Regions from separate parts of the Oceanispirochaeta sp. genome, predicted to be linked through region 1. Evidence: riboswitches for the same ligand, from Rfam matches in the RefSeq annotation. Region 1 holds a riboswitch; the other holds the start of a gene.
The links. A riboswitch is a leader RNA that binds a small molecule or an ion and turns the genes downstream of it on or off. The one in region 1 is predicted to bind cobalamin.
Positions count from the first base shown of each region.

Region 2: it holds a riboswitch for cobalamin, as region 1 does, so the genes downstream of both, PF479_RS04765 (hypothetical protein) here and PF479_RS13910 (corrinoid protein) in region 1, are expected to answer to the same signal.

Region 1 is NZ_JAQIBL010000252.1:604-9,616, forward strand. It holds gene PF479_RS13900 (ATP-binding protein) at 1-1,756, shown strand, start outside; gene PF479_RS13905 (aldose epimerase family protein) at 1,758-2,798, opposite strand; gene PF479_RS13910 (corrinoid protein) at 3,003-3,641, opposite strand; cobalamin riboswitch at 3,753-3,943, opposite strand; gene PF479_RS13915 (PocR ligand-binding domain-containing protein) at 4,071-5,381, opposite strand; gene PF479_RS13920 (ASKHA domain-containing protein) at 5,399-7,231, opposite strand; gene PF479_RS13925 (ankyrin repeat domain-containing protein) at 7,336-8,526, shown strand; gene PF479_RS13930 (hypothetical protein) at 8,571-9,013, shown strand, end outside.
Region 2 is NZ_JAQIBL010000092.1:163-7,662, forward strand. It holds partial or broken gene PF479_RS04755 (TonB-dependent receptor) at 1-725, opposite strand, end outside; gene PF479_RS04760 (hypothetical protein) at 722-1,648, opposite strand; gene PF479_RS04765 (hypothetical protein) at 1,649-2,125, opposite strand; cobalamin riboswitch at 2,234-2,422, opposite strand; gene PF479_RS04770 (hypothetical protein) at 2,458-3,081, opposite strand; gene PF479_RS04775 (pyridoxal-phosphate dependent enzyme) at 3,238-4,305, shown strand; gene PF479_RS04780 (DUF1611 domain-containing protein) at 4,308-5,366, shown strand; gene PF479_RS04785 (mandelate racemase/muconate lactonizing enzyme family protein) at 5,368-6,426, shown strand; partial or broken gene PF479_RS04790 (ATP-binding protein) at 6,463-7,500, opposite strand, start outside.

The sequences.
Region 1 (9,013 bases):
TTTTTATACAATTTTTTTACTCCTGCTCATAACAATCGTCCTCTATTTTGCCGTCACAATCGGCATCGTCAAAAAAGGAATGAACCGGGAAACACTGCAGCGTCAGATGGCCATGAACCAGATGGCGGTTAACCTGATTCCTCCTGCAGGATTTGATGAGGATGGAGGGCCACAGAAATACAGTGAAACCCTTGTAAAGGGAACCCAGCTGCGGATGACTATCATCGACAAAACAGGCCTGGTCCTCGCTGATACCTTCGAGGACATCGAGACCATGGACAACCATTCCTATAGACCCGAGGTCCAGAGGGCCCTACTCAACGGATGGGGGAGTTCCACCAGATACAGCAGCACTGTCTCCATGATGATGCTCTACACGGCGGTGTATGATGAGGGGCATGAACTGGTTGTCAGGCTCTCTCAATCGGTGGATCATATTCAGGATGACCTGGATCGAATTTATGAACAGATCCTTCTGATCTTTTTTGGAGTTCTTGTCTTGGGTGGAATCCTGACTGTTATCATCGCCCGGCGTTTAGGTTCTACTATGAGTTCTGTCAAGGAAGTTGCCGGAGAGTTCGCAAGGGGTAATTTTGATGTTGAACTGGATGTCTCGGGTTCACGGGAAGCCATTTCACTGACCCGCTCCATCAATGTCATGGGGCGCCAGCTTCAGGATAAAATCAGTACCATAACCTATCAGAAGAATGAACTGCAGGGGATGCTCAACAGCATGCGTGAGCCTGTCATCCTGTTGAATCACCGGTTGGAAGTCAAAGAAATGAATCCAGCTGCCCTGGCCATGGTGGAGCCGGGTGACGGTTTATCCTATCTGGGCAAGGGAATCCTTCAGATCATGAAATCTGTTGAGACCTGTGAACTGGCAGAAAAAGCGTTGAAATCCCGGGAACCTCAGGAAAGTATCATTCACTATACGGTGAGGGATTTATACCTGCAGGTGAATGCCACTTCTTTGTTTCAGGATGAAGACAATCCTCCCACGGTGCTCCTTGTAATGAATGATATTACAAACATCAAGAAGCTGGAGGTCCTGCGGAAGGACTTTGTGGCCAATGTTTCCCATGAGCTGAAAACTCCTGTCACCTCCATCATGGGATATGCGGAAACCCTGAACTCGGGAGCATTGGAATACCCTGATAAAGCCAAAGAGTTTGTCGAAATTATCTTTCGTCAGACCCGGAATCTCAGTGCCCTGATCGATGATCTTCTGACCCTGTCCAGGCTCGAAGACGGGCGCAGACGGTTTCATAAGGAAAAAATCCCTCTCTGCGATCTTCTTGGCAGTGCCGTATTGGTCTGCCAGCAAAAGGCCAGTGATAAAAAATCTGTCATTGAGGTTGAATGTAATTCAGCCTGTCTGGTCTCGGCGCATCCTGTCTTATTGGAACAGGCTGTGACCAATCTTATCGAGAATGCCGTGAAATACAGTTCGGATGAGAAGACTGTCACTGTTAAGGGATATTATAAGGATGAACAGATCTGTATTGAGGTGAAGGACCAGGGATTCGGTATTCCTGAAAAGGATATGGAACGTATTTTTGAGCGTTTTTACAGGGTTGATAAAGCTCGGAGCCGTGAAATGGGCGGCACAGGGCTGGGTCTTTCCATAGTAAAACATATTGCTCAGATTCATAACGGAAGCGTCACTGTGGAGAGCCGGGAAGGTTTGGGCTGTACCTTTACTCTTTCCCTTCCCGGTGAAGATCCGGCAGTCACAGAGGAACTGCCGGTATAATCTAGTTGACTGAAAACTGATAGCTGCTGGTATGGGTGTATAATTCTCCCGGTTTAAGTATACAGCTGGGAAACTGGGTCTGATTCACACAATCTGGATAGAGCTGTGTCTCCAGGCAGAAGCCCCAGTTCTTTCCATAAATCTGACCGCCCCGTCCTTTCGCATCCTTCAGAAAATTTCCTGTATAAAACTGAACTCCCGGCTGGTCGGTGAATACGTCCATGCTGCGGCCGGAGACCGGATCATGAACTGTTCCGTATTTTCGTATTCCTCTGCCTGGAGCCAGAACATAGCAGTGATCATAACCGCCGCCATCCACCTGGTTTATCCGGGTTCCGATGGTCTCTTCTTCAGTAAAATCCATGACGGTTCCTTTTACCGATAGAATCTCTCCTGTGGGAATTTGCTTTTCATCCACGGGAAGATAAAAGGGGCAGTCTAACTGTACTCTGTGATCCAGAATAGTGGCTTTGTGTATTCCCCCCAGATTAAAGTAACTATGGTTAGTCAGATTGACGGGAGTCGCCTTATCTGTGACGGCTTTGTAGTCTAATATCAGCTCTCCCCCGGAGGTCAGGGTATAGGTCATGGTGGTGCTCAGATTTCCGGGAAACCCCTCTTCACCATCGGGGCTGAAGGCATTCAGGATCACACCCACTGCGTCCTTTTTTTCAAAAGGGCTTATGAGCCAGTTCTTTCTGTCAAAGGCGTTCTCAACGCCTCCATGGAGGCAGTTGGTTCCATTGTTCTGAGGCAGTTTGTACTCCTGACCTTCCAGAGTGAAGCGTCCATTCGCTATGCGGTTGCCGAATCTTCCAATGGCGGCACCAAAGAAAAAGCGTGTATCCGTATATTCTTTTAAGCTGTCGAATCCCAGAGTTATCTCTTCAATTTTTCCCTGGCGGTCTGGACACTTTATCGATGTGATAACCCCGCCGAAGCTGGTTATCTGAACAGAGAGTCCGTTGTTTCCTTCCAGGGTATACAGATCGGCAATGTTTCCATCGGGAAGAGTACCAAAAACCTTTTTGCTTATTTTCATATCCATCTCCTCATTTGTTCTCCAGGCTGCAGGGCCTTGGTTGGTTATAATGTGCTACCAGAAGTGGGCGCATTTCCGGCGGGTTATTCTCATTGGACCGAAGGGCCTTTTGGTGTATTCAAATTGGAATAAAAAAAACTCCAGCATAACCGGAGTTTTATTGTAGTCCAATAGTTGGTTTAAGCCAACTATGAAAATCTGAGATTATTTTGAGCAGACTTCCAGGGCTTTGTCTGCAGCCGTGGCTGCGTCGGGAGTGTAGATATCGGCACCGATGGAATCGCAGAAAGACTGTGTTACAGGAGCTCCGCCAATCATGATAGTGATTTTATCTCTGATACCCGCATCAACTGCTGCTTTCACAACATTTTCCATCTGAGTCATTGTTGTTGTTAAGAGAGCAGAAACGGCGATGATATTGGCATCATTCGCTTTTGCGGATTCCACATACTGCTCGGGAGATACGTCTGTACCCAGGTCAATGACTTCCAGCCCCTTTCCTTCGAGCATGATTTTAACAAGGTTCTTACCAATATCGTGAAGGTCTCCCTTCACTGTCCCCAGGACTACTTTTCCCTTTGTTTCGGCACCGCCGGCTTCCAATTCTGATTTGAGTACTTCCAAACCGGCATTCATGGCTCTGGCAGCTATCAGAACTTCGGGAACGAATACCTGATTGTTCTTGAATTTCACTCCCACAATATTCATGGCCGCCAGTAGGGCGTCATCCAGAATAGTCTGAGCAGGAATCCCTGCATCCAGGGCTTCCTGACATAATTCTTTTACTTCTTTTGCTTTACCTTTCTGCATCAATTCGGAAATCTGTTCGAGATCTGCCATCATGTTTCTCCTTGGTTGAACCGGGTTTTCCGGTTCTGTATTAAGTTAAATCGTCTAATACATTCGACTTAATCCACGAAGTGCGAAATGCGGCATACGGCGAGGTAGGATCTACCCCGGAAACCGGTCCATAAGAAGTATCCTGACTTGCAGTTCATTCTCCCCTGAGCCTTCCCGGTAAACTTTGTGCTTCCAGTGGCATGATTCAGGTTTGTCCCTGCTCACAGTGACGGGATCGTGGAGGATTCTCACCTCGCTTCCTTCATTCTGAACGATTAAAGTATGCTATGACAATAAGGTGCCGTATTGGAATTTATCTGTAATTTTTGGTAAAAAATGGGGAATTAGGTAAAAAATAATCCATATCAAATTACTAGCAATTAGGCGTGAAAGCATCGAAATGTGAATATAAAGGATCTACCGAATATCTTTTTAATGAATTTCCTGTGTTTTCAGATCAATTTTCCCTCGCTTTTCTCTGTATTTTCCAGGAGATAGATCCGTCATTTTTTTAAAAACTTTCGTATAGTAGCTCTGATCTTCGTATCCGACCATCCCGGCAATTTCAACGAGTGAGAATTTGCTGTTCATTAAGAGGTTCTTGCTTTTATTGATCCGCACCTGATTCAGATAGGTGTTAAAATTGCATTTCATCTCTTCTTTGAATATTTTACTGAAGTAGGCCGGACTCAGATAGACCGCAGAGGCCACTTCATCAAGAGTGACCTTATCCGCATAGTTTTTGTTGATATACTGAATGGTCTGATAGATGGCATCCGCATGTTTGACATCCCTCAAGTCAAAGACCAGGTCGGAGAAGCGTACGATGACCCTGGCAAGCCAACCCGCCAGGCCTTCAACCGAATTATAATTATTGATTTCTTTCAGATAGTTATAATTCATCCCGAAAATCTGTTCGGCATCGGCGCCGCCTTCCACGGCAGCCCTGGACAGGAGGATCAGCAGCTCTAATACCCTGGCCTTCACCACATCATATTTTCCCCCGGAGGAAAAGAACACTGCTCCGAGGATCTCATTGAGTACCCGTCGGGCTTCTTTGGAATCACCGGTCTGAATAAGATGGAGGAGCTCCCTTTCTTTCTCGATGGGATACTGGGAAAATTCTGTGTCTTTATACTCCATCTGTTTGATGTACTGAATATACTCTGAAATTTGAGACTGCTGGTCCATCGAGTCTTTTTTGGAAGTCAGCTCTGAATGATCACCTTCAATGAGATGAGAGGCGGTAATGAGCAGTAATTCGGAAAGGGCTTTCGCCTTTTCGGTTGTGACCAGGGGAATCTTTTCAAGATTCTCTCTCAATCCGGCTTGTTCGACAGAATCTTCGCCGAATTTTGATTTCAATTCCTCTATGAGCTCATCCGTTTCAATAATCAGTGACGGGCCCGCGATCAGCGCTCCTGTCATGAGTCCTTCCTCCATAAGGGGGGAGGCCCAGTGAAGCATATTGATGGGACAGAAGTAGATATAGCTCCCCCCGAACCGTTCTGCCTGGTAGCCGCCGTAGAGGTGAGCCTGGCGGCAGTCTGCCTTGTTGTCGCATAACTGATTCAATTGGGTGCAGAAAGGACAGACCCCGTCCTGGGCCCCGTCTTCATTCAGTCTGTATCCTTTATTGTTTATAACAAAACAATCCACCCCGGTGGCTTGTTTATAGGTCTTTGCAATTTCCAGGGCTTTTTTGTAGAAAGGGGAGATATAGTCTCTGGCTTTTACGTTCATAAGTTATATTGTAATCCTCAATCATATTCAGGGAAATACATATTCAGCATATATTCATCCTGAAATCCTTTATTAGATGATAATTCAATATATTTTGTCTTGTTCAGGATCATTTCTGTTTTATTCATTTCATCCAGGCTCAGGGCACAGCGGATGACTCCGGCGCCGCAGGAGTTCCCGACGGAGATTATCCTGCCCCGGAGTTCCTCAGGCAGGAGACCGATGCCCAGGGCGCTCTCGTGGTCGATATAGGAACCGAATCCTCCTGCCAGAAACACCTTCTTTATATCTGAAAGAGTGTATCCTGCTTCTTTGACCAGTGTGGCAATACCCGCTCCGATGGAGCCTTTTGCCAGCTGTACTTCCCGGAGGTCCTTTTGTGTGAAAACAAGGGATTTTTGTTCATCCCCCCAGGTAAAACAGATGTTTCCGTCCAGTTCTTTCAGAAAACTCTTTTGAACGGGAGGATTGTCACCCCAGTCCGAATCATCCTGAAAACGGCCTGTAAAGTCTGCCAGTTTTGTTTTTAAGAGATAGGCCGTCAGGTCGATGATCCCGGAGCCGCATATGCCGCAGACCGGTTTATCGTCTATGGTTTCCCATTCAAAGGCTTCTCCATCTTCTCTGAAGCAGCTGATGGCACCGGGAATCCCTCCCACACCGCATTGTATGTTTGCCCCTTCAAATGCCGGTCCTGCTGCTGTGGAGCAGCTGATCAGTCTGTCCCGGTTTCCCAAGGCAATTTCGCCGTTGGTACCTATATCCACCAGCAGGCATAGATCATCAGACTCGGCCATCTCGGTGGAGAGTATCCCCGCAATAATATCCGCACCAATGTATCCCGACAGGGAAGGAAGCAGAATAAAGCGGATGTGGTCGGGCAGGGATGATGCCAATTCGGAGGGTTTGAGTATCATGGCTTCTGTGGAGACTGGAATAAAGGGAGCCTGTGCAATGGTCTGAGGGGATAGTCCCTGGAGTATATGCATCATGGTGGTATTACCGGCGGTAAAAATCCCCATCAGGTCCTGCAGGACCAAGCCGGCTCCTTTCAGGGTTTCGGATGCCAGATCTTCAATCTGAGTACAGATCCGCTGCTGCAGTTGGCTCAGCTTGTCATTGTCATCTCCGATGTAGTCTATTCTGGAAATCACATCGGCTCCAAAGCTCTTTTGATTATTCAGTCCCGAAGCCGTTCCTATCTGCATTCCCGTTGTCAGATCCAGAAGATAGGCTACGATGGTCGTGGTTCCGATATCCACAGCCAGGGCATAGGGTTTTGTCCCGCTTGCTCCCGGAGTCAGATCTGTTATGGTTTTGCCGCAGAGGCTGGCGGTCATTATGTATTGTTCTTCTTTTTGAAACTTTGCCAGTTTTTTGCGGAGAGGGTGCTCCAGGATCGTCCCCTCGGGAAGGGCGTGAAGCATCCTGGTTTCCAGGGATCTCTGATCTTCCAGACTGGCTGGAGTCAGGGAAATCACTTCTTTTCTCAACAGGGGATTCAGGTTGCCCCTATAGGGGAGTCCACCTGAGACCTTGATTTTGGCAGTCTTTGTGCTGCTCTCCAGGCTTACGGCGATAGAACCCTCCGGATGGGTCAGGCAGGCCAGGCGGATTCCTTTTTCAATCTCATCGGGACTGAGGAATTTTCGCTCTTCATCACTGAGAGGGGAGACCTTTCCCTCCAGTATCCGAACCCTGCATTTACCACAGGTTCCCTTGCCGCCGCAGGGAGCATCCATGTTTACCGAGGGGATGCTGTGAATCAGGGAGAGCAGGTTTTCCCCGGGAGTCATTGTTTCATTGATAATCCTCGGACCATCATGTAAGGTAAAAGTTGTTGAATTCATTCTTTTCTCCCGGTAATCTCTATGTTAGGAGTTAAACAGCTGCTTATGGGGAAATCTTGTAAATTACCCGTACTTTTTTGTAATTATCAGTTTCAGGAGCCTAAATGAAAAATTTCATGGCTATTATACTCTTTTTATTTGTGATCTCTTCTCTGATGGCTACGCCGGAAGAAGATTTTCTGACTGACCTGCGGGATTCCCGTCTACAGGATGCCCGCTTCTTTCTGGATGATAAGCACTCGGTGAATATGGCACTGCACGAGGGCAACACGGCCCTTATCATCATGTGTAAAGAGCAGCGCAGCCTTGAAGTCCGCTGGTTGCTGGACCAGGGGGCAGATCCTGATCTCACTGATCCTCAAGGGCTGACCCCCTTAATGCATGCCGCCATAAAAGGAAACAGGAATCTGGCACAGATTCTTCTTCAGGAGGGCGCCTTTCTCAATCTTCAGTCTCCCCTGGGGTATACGGCCTTGCTGCTGGCTGTGAACAATGTTCGGACTGAACTGGCCCGCTATCTGGAAGAGAAGGGCGGCCGGATCATCGACGGGCATTATGATCATCCCGTTTTGAGTGAAATCTGGAACAGAAGGCAGCATTATGCCAGGGCTCTCAGCCTTAGGGAAAGCAGATGGGTTTATCATGAATTTCTCTCTACATTGATAAAGGGGGACTATGAAACCCTCCGTACCATGATAGAGACAGGAACAGATCCGAATGCGGCCGACACCGAGGGAGTTAGTGCTCTTATGATGGCGGCATCCCGGGACGACATATACACGGCAGATCTGCTTCTGTCCCAGGGAGCCAATCCGGCCTTGAAAGATAATCTGGATCTGAGTGCTCTCTGGTATGCCGCCTTTGAAAACCATCAGAAACTGATAGATCTCTTATTGGAATCGGGTATCACTGATGATGCGGCCTACCTGGAAAGCTCTGCCTTGTTCGGTGCCTTTGCATCCGGGTCTTATCCCGCCATGATAAGACTGATTGATGCCGGTTGGGATACGGAGAAGACAGGCCGCCTGGGAGCCTCTCTTGTTCATTACGCCACTTTTATGGGAGATTTGAGGACCCTTGTCGAATTAAAGAAAGCCGGAGCATCCTTAGGCCGGGTCGACGGGGACAATTTGACCGCCATGGATTATCTTATTCTGGGATACCATCTGAATGAAGAGGAATCCATTTATATTCCTGTTGCTTCATTTCTACGGGAAGAAGGAGTTGATGCGACTCTTGATCCTTCAGTCTTGGATAATATAAAACTCTCCCGTATAATCTATTCAAAATGGTAAGAGATTCGGGATATACCGGATTTTGAACCTCCTGGAGTTAAAAAATGATTGATTTTATAGCGGATAATTTTTATTACGTCTTTTTAGGATGGCTGGTTCTGAATCTGATTCAGAGACGTTACCGTGCAAGAGGCAGCAAGAAAAGAACAGCCACACTGTTTCAGGCAATCCTGATCTTTAATCTGTACATTGGTGCAACGGTTCTCAGAGAAGAAGGCTTTGAGCCGAAGTGGATCATCGTCCCCCTGGGTGCTATTGCCGCCATTATCTACTTTTTCAGGTCTAAAATTTTTCCATACCGAAGAGATTGTGCAAACTGCGGTGCCAAGCTGAATATGAATCAGATTTTTTTGTATGATGCCAACCTCTGCAGTAACTGTGATCCCCTGGAACAGCCTGAAGAGACAGATGCAGAAGAGACAGATGCAGAAGTTGAAGATGAGACGGAAGTTGAAGCTGATGAAGTGATCGAAGACAAAAGCGGGCA
Region 2 (7,500 bases), on a different contig from region 1:
AACACTGAACTATCCATGCCCCCCTTGTTCCAGGAGAGTCCACCCCGGGCGTTGGCGGCCCAGCCACTGCTGTTGGTCCTGACCTCACTTCCTTCTTCCAGGGGGTAATCAAATTCCCCGCCTGTCCTGCGGCCCTCCAGGGCAAGGGTTCCCGTCAGGGTTCCTCCGGGAGAAAGAGGACCTCTCAGCCAGGCAGCCCCGGTGTAGGTCTGAAAGGAACCGGCAGAGAGGGACACTCCCCCTTCAGGAAAAGGGGAGGCTTCTTTTTTCGTAATGATATTGATGACCCCGCCGAAGGCTCCTTCCCCGTATACGGCGCTGTTGCCTCCCCGGATCACTTCGATGCGTTCGATGTCTTTGAGTGAGAAGGAGTTCAGATTGACAGTATCCCCTTTTCCGTTGTTCTGGGGGACTCCGTTGACAAGGATCAGAACCTGCTGGCCGCTGCTGCCCCGGATGCTGACAGTGGAAGGTTCCAGTGTGGTTCCAGACCGGCTGACAGTCACACCCGGCGAGACCTGCAGAGCTTCGCTGACAGTTCGGGCTCCCATCCTCTCCCAGCTCTCTTTTTCGATGACCGTTTTCTGCCCTGAGGCCGTATCCGTGGTAGACCGTTCACCGGTAATAATAATCTTGTCGGATTCGGGAGGCTCGGAAGCATTTTGTGCCCCCAGGGAGAGAGTCAGAAACAGCAGACCAGAGAGTAATCCGGCATGCCTTTTCAACTGCCGCCTCCGGCAGGTTCTGTGTTGATACCTAAGGCAGACATCAGGTTGGCACCCAGGCACCATGTCTTGTCGTAGTCCTGACCATCCAGAATGGTATCGTCATCTATGATTTTCAGGTACTTCATTTTTCCATCAGACGGCCAGGGATCACCGTCATGGTAAAAGTCATCTAAATTGAAACCGATGCCTCCCAGGTTCACATCGGAGGCAGTGAAATAGCGGCTCACTGTGACACCAGTCATAGGAACCCATTGATCGACTCCGCTCAGGTTTTCAAGGCTTTCGGCCTGAATGTCTGTGCGGAAGTTGGCCCAGCTCGGTTCATTGCCGTGCAGATTCTTTACAGAGGCATAGCTATAGTTTCCATTGCTGCTGTCGGGTGTAGGGTTTTCAACAAACTCTTCGTTGTTGTGGCTGTACCATTTCACTCCGTCCTCTGAGACTTCCACATGGGCCAGTTCGGAGCATAAGCCATCGGCCTTGCTGCCCCAGGCGAAGGTCTTGGCAAAGGTGATAAAATCATCTCCATCACCGTTTATGATGACAAAACGGGGGTCAAATCCCCAGACTCCCCAGCCGTTGACTCCCAGGGGGCAGGTTTTTCCCTCACCGCTGGTCCCCGAGCCGGAACCTTCAGGTGGCCCCAGAGCATCCAGGGTATACTCCACGAGGGGATGCCCCTCGCTGTCGGTATACTCACCGCCCTGCCTGGATGTGCCCACGATGCCGGGAGACCATTCAATAAAATTGGTCAGGTAGACATTGTCGGGGTAGGCGGGGTCTGAGGCCAGCAGCTCCTGCCAGCTCATTTCTTCTGCATCATCCGGTGCTACTGGTGAAAGAGGAGTGTTGCTATCACAGCTGAAAAAAAGTAGAAACAGCCCTCCTAAAAGGGCTGCTCTACAGATGCGTATGAGCATTTATAGTTTTGTTGTACTTGAGAAACCACCGAAAAATCCTGTCGCCTCGGTAGCCCCTACAATAGCATCTTCGGGGGTATCAAAATACTCTTCAGTAACAAAATTATACCCTTCTGAATAGTCCATGGAAGTTCCCGCAATGAAATTTTCCCAGCGGAGGACCATATACTTGTTATTGTCAAACTGGATAACTATATAACCATGTTCTCCTTCTCCGCTTTCCCCTCCGTTCCATCCTGAGTTCTCGAAGCTGACAATCTTGGCTGAATATAAAAGCTCTCCACCAGAATAGTTTTGAAAAACAGTTTCTGTAAGGACAATTTTGCTTTCATAAGTTACACCGTCCCATACATATCCTGTATCCCATTCACCAATAATTGCCAAAGAAGCTTCGTCACTGCTATTCAAATCACAGGACATAAATCCTGTAATGACGAGGAGAACCATTAAAAAGAGAGAGAGTTGTTTGATTTTCATTTTCCTTCCTGTTGCGGCGGGAAAAAAAGACAGGATTGGCTCTAAAGTAATAAATAAGACTAAATATTACGGATAGAGCATATCTCCCGGCTTATTCCACGAAGCCTGAAATACATTTTTTCAACACCAGAGTTTCCTGACTCGGGGCCTGCCGAACTGCCCTTCCCGGTATTTTCATACCAGTGGTATTGCAGTCGGTCTCGCTCCCTTACAGTGGCGGGTCCGTGAAGGCTTTTAACCTTACTTCCTCTGAAATATTGATCCTCTTATTGAACACGGGATTTAACATCCCATCTATAAAACTATTGTGATTCTCTTGTAGAATCTTACTGTTAAATCCAGCCCAGGGGGATAAACGCGAGCATCATGATGAGGTTCAAGGCATAGAGGGACCCCAGGAAGATCTTGTTTGTTCTGGCCCTGGCATCATAACAGAGGAAGGCTGCTAAAAAGAAGGGAATGTAGATGAATATCCACACAGTCAGCATGCCCCACCAGGGATAAACCCAATGGAAAATGGGAGATGCCGCCAGGGGAATCTCGATAAGAGCCACCAGGAAGGCGTTCACAACGGCTAAGAAGATTCTGTTGTTGATCCCCAGCATCTTCATGTTTTTATCTTCTGGAAGGACCTTTGACAGGATCAGTCCGGAAACGGAAAACATAAAGCTGATCTCAATTCCCACTCCGATAAGGATTAGAAAGGTTGTGCCGCCGCTGGCTGTCCAAAGGGCATGGCCCGAGAAGTGCTGAATCAGAGCATTCACAATTTCAACGAACCAGTGGACACCATAAAGGGCCAGTCCGGCTGCTATCTGCTTCCATTTTTTATTTTCTATGGCAGTCATATACACATAGAGGACAAAGGCGAGACAGATGACCATCATCCAGTTGAAATTATCCAGCTTTCGAAGATTTTCCAGCGCAGCGGCTGTGGTTTCCGGCTTATTAAGCATTAAATTCTCCCTATCATTTGTAAACCGTGACATTCTTTTGAGATTGTTGCATTTTCTGCTATAAATAACCAGAAATGTTGCATAAAAAAAATACTATAGTAGTAGTTTTTAAAGCAATTCCACTTATACTTCACAGCAATGGAAAATGGTGAAAAATTGAAGAATCCGATGATGGATGAAGCCCAGGGAAATCTATTGCAGGTTTCCGGAGAAATCAGTGATCTGATAAGCTCCAGCTCCAATCATGACTTTGACCTCGAGCAGAGGCTGGATGCATTTGAGGATATTATAGCTTCGGAAGTAGGCGATACGGTGCTCCTCCGGGCCAGGAATATTGAAAGGGAGGTCGGCTTACGCCAGATCTATTTGAAATTTGAGGGCGGAAATCCTTCGGGAACACAAAAAGACAGGATTGCTTTTGCTCAGGTGCAGGATGCCCTGAGACGCCGGTATGATACTCTCTGTTTTGCTACCTGCGGAAACTATGGCGTGGCCGTTGCTTTTGCGGCCAGTCTGGCAGGTTTAAAGACCTGTATCTTTGTTCCCAAAACCTATCATATTCCCCGTGAGAGTGAGATCCTGAAGTGGGGGGCTACGATTATACGGGAGGGTGCGGACTATGAAGAGGCCATAAGCATTTCCAGTTCTTATGCCCTGGAACAGGATTTATATGATGCCAATCCGGGAGGGATCAACACAAACCTGCAGCTGAAGGCTTATAGTGAAATTGCCGGTGAAATCTATGATGAACTGCGGGATGCTCCGGCGATTGTGGCTGTTCCGGTGTCAAATGGAACGACCATAACGGGGATTTATAGAGGGTTTCAACAGTTGTACCGGAGGGGCAAAACATCCCGGATTCCCAAGATTATCGCCGGATCAAGTTCATATAAAAATCCCATCACGTCTTCTTTTAAAAAAGGCCTTAAGAGTTGTGAGGATCTTGAACCCTCCCGAATCAAGGAGTCCCTTGTGAATGAGCCCCTCATCAACTGGCACTCCATTGACGGTACCATGGCCCTGGATGCGGTGTATCGTTCGGGTGGATGGGCTTCTGATGCCAGTGACCGGAAGATGACTTACTACTCCAATTTTATCAAAAACAATGAAGGCCTTTCTGTGTTGCCGGCATCAACAGCCGGACTGATTGCGCTTATCGAATATCATAGTAAGTTCCCTTTGTCTGGGGATCGTTTTGTAGCTGTTATAACAGGACGGAGGTGAATATGTCATTAGATGGAAATGCAGTTGTTTATTGTGAAGGAGCCTTTGCGTCAACCTATGGAAAAACGGCGCATGGGCTGGTTCGTTTTACAGACCGTTACGATATCCTTGCCGTCGTTGACAGTACTCTTGCCGGTCAGGATGCAGGATCGGTGCTGGATAGAAAGGCATCGGGAATACCCATTGTTGCCAGTCTTCCGGAGGCCCTTAAGATAGCAGGTCAGTCTTCAAAAAAACTGACTCATTTTGTTGTGGGGATCGCTACCGACGGAGGTGTGATGGACTCGCATGTTGCCGAAGCTGTCCTGGAGGCCTTGGGGAAAGGATTGAATATAGACTCGGGGCTGCATGACTTCCTCTGTGATATTCCTGAGATCAGCGAATTAGCCCTGGAAAAGGGATTGGTTCTCCGGGATATCAGAAAAGTGGATATGCAGAAGAAACATGCCTTCACCGGCAAAATTGAAGATGTGACATCTAAAAGAATCGCCATGATGGGGACCGATTCGGCCATAGGAAAACGAACGACATCCTGGTTGTTGGTGCAGGCCATCAGAAGGGCTGGATTTAGTGCCGAAATGATCGGAACGGGGCAGACGGCCTGGATGCAGGGAGCCAAGTACGGCATCATTCTGGATTCCCTGCTCAATGATTTTATCAGCGGCGAGCTGGAACATGCCATCTGGAGTGCATGGAAAAACCTTAATATGGACTTTGCTGTCATTGAGGGACAGGGCAGTCTGATGAACCCGGGTTATCCGGGAGGATTCGAAATCCTGGCAGCCGGAAGGCCTCATGGCATCATCATGCAGCATGCACCCTTCCGGATGGAATATGACGGATTCCCGGGCTATGCCATGGACTCTTTGAATGATCAGATACATATTGCCGAATTCCTTTCCAAGAAACCCGTCTTTGCTGTCACTGTGAATCACGAAGGAATCCCTCCTGAGGATATTGACCAGGTCTGCAGAGATCTTGAAAAGAAATGTAAGCGGAAAGTTGTTGACCCCCTGGTTCATGGTGTGGATAAGTTAATCTCTCTCGTTCAGGAGCTCTGATTTGAAAATTGATTCTGTTGAGGTCTACAGGCTGGATATGGATCTGGTTGAACCCTATGAAGTAGCTTACAGCCGATTTGATATAGCCGAAAATATCCTCATCAGAATCAGTTCGGGAATCCTGGACGGTTGGGGCTGTGCCGCACCGGATCCCCATGTTACAGGAGAGTACCCTGACGTCATTTACACAAAGGCCCTGGATCAGATCCCCTTCCTGCTGCATAAAGATCCCTTTAGACGGGCCTTGCTTGTCAACGATCTGAAAAAAAGAACCCCCGGACTCTTCAGCCTCTGGGCGGCATTAGACATGGCTCTCTGGGATCTTTTGGGTAAGAAGGCTGATCTGCCGGTTTGGAAAATTCTGGGCGGGTATAGGAGCAAGATTAAAACCCGTATCACCATCGGCATCTGCGGCATTGATGAAACCCTGAATAAAGCCCGGGAATACACGGATTCAGGCTTCTCTATCCTCAAGATCAAGGGAGGTCAGGATGTTCAGCTGGACATTGACAGGATCACCCAGTTAAGAAAAAAGATTGACCCTAAGGTTCAGATTCGCTTTGATGCCAACCAGGGTTATTCCATTGATGAAGCCAAGGTTTTTATAAACAAATCGGGTCTTCTGAATATAGAGCTTATCGAGCAGCCCACGACGAAAGCCAGACCAGAGGATCTGGGGGTGGTAACCAACTTTTCAGCCATGCCGGTCATGGCTGATGAAAGCCTTGTTTCCCTGCTGGATGCCTTTCATCTCGTGAAAAGGGGACTCATTGATCTGATGAATATCAAGATCATGAAGGTGGGAGGCCTCTCGGAAGCCATCCAGATGGATGCGGTGGCCAGAGCGGCGGGTGTAGAAGTCATGGTGGGTTGTATGGATGAATCCGCTATAGGCATCGCCGCAGGGCTCCATTTTGCATTGAGCCGGAAAAATATTCGCTATGCCGACCTGGACGGTCATATGGGGCTTATTGGCGACCCGGCAAAGGATTGTGTTATATTGGAGAAGGGATGGCTTTATCCGTCACATCTCCCCGGTTTCGGCTGGAAAGGGATGTAATTGATTCTTATTGATTTATCTCTCAGGGCTGCCGCTTTATAGATAGTGGCCCAATAGGTCGGAAAGATCTTCCATTTTGAAAGGTTTTGAGAGGCTGTTTGTAAAACCATTTTTCTCAGGCTCAGAAATCACTGAATCTTCTGAATAACCGCTCATTGCAAAGACAGGGAATGTATAACCGCCTTCGCGTATCTGCTTTAGAGTTTCTACTCCTCCCATTCCGCCCGGAATCGTAAGATCCAGTATGGCTGCATCATACTGGATGCCCTCTGAATTATTCTTTTCAAGAATCTCAAGTAATTCCCTGCCATCTTGAGTTTCGGCAACGCTAAATCCGATTGACTTGAGATAGACTCCGAGGATGGTTCGTATGGAGGGCTCGTCATCCATAATGAGAATCGTCCCTCCAGAGGTCAATTCCTTCTTAACTGATCTGTCTGATTTTTCAATGCTTCCCCTCACAGCAGGCAGATAAAAACTAAAGACTGTACCTTCCCTGCTGCTCTGAACATCGATACTGCCGTCGTGCCTCTCAAGGATGGAGAAACATGTGGCTAAACCTAAACCAGAACCCTTTTGCTTTGTTGAAAAGAAAGGGTCAAAGATTCTGGGGAGTATTTCAGGGGTAATCCCCGTGCCGCTATCCCGGATAGAAACACATACATAGGTTCCTTCCGGCAGATTGTGTTTAGATTGAGAATGAATAAATACATTCCTTGCAATGATTTGTATCGTTCCTCCTTCAGGCATGGCCTGTTTGGCATTGATAAGAAGGTTGTCCAATACCTGACCGATTTGATTCTCATCATAACTGCATAAAAAAAGATCTTCCTCAATGGTGATTGAGCAAGTAAGCGCAGAGCCGCTTAAAGAAAAATTTGCAGAATCCCTGATCAGACCGTCCAGACTGGCATTTTTTCGATTCAGAATATTGCCTTTTGAAAATGTGAGGAGCTGCTTTGTTAAATCGACAGTCCGATTGTAAACTTTTATAGAGTTATCCAGATACCTGGATACTTTTACATTTTTATTTTCAAGCCTGGCCAGTTCAAGGTATCCGAATATTCCGGCCAG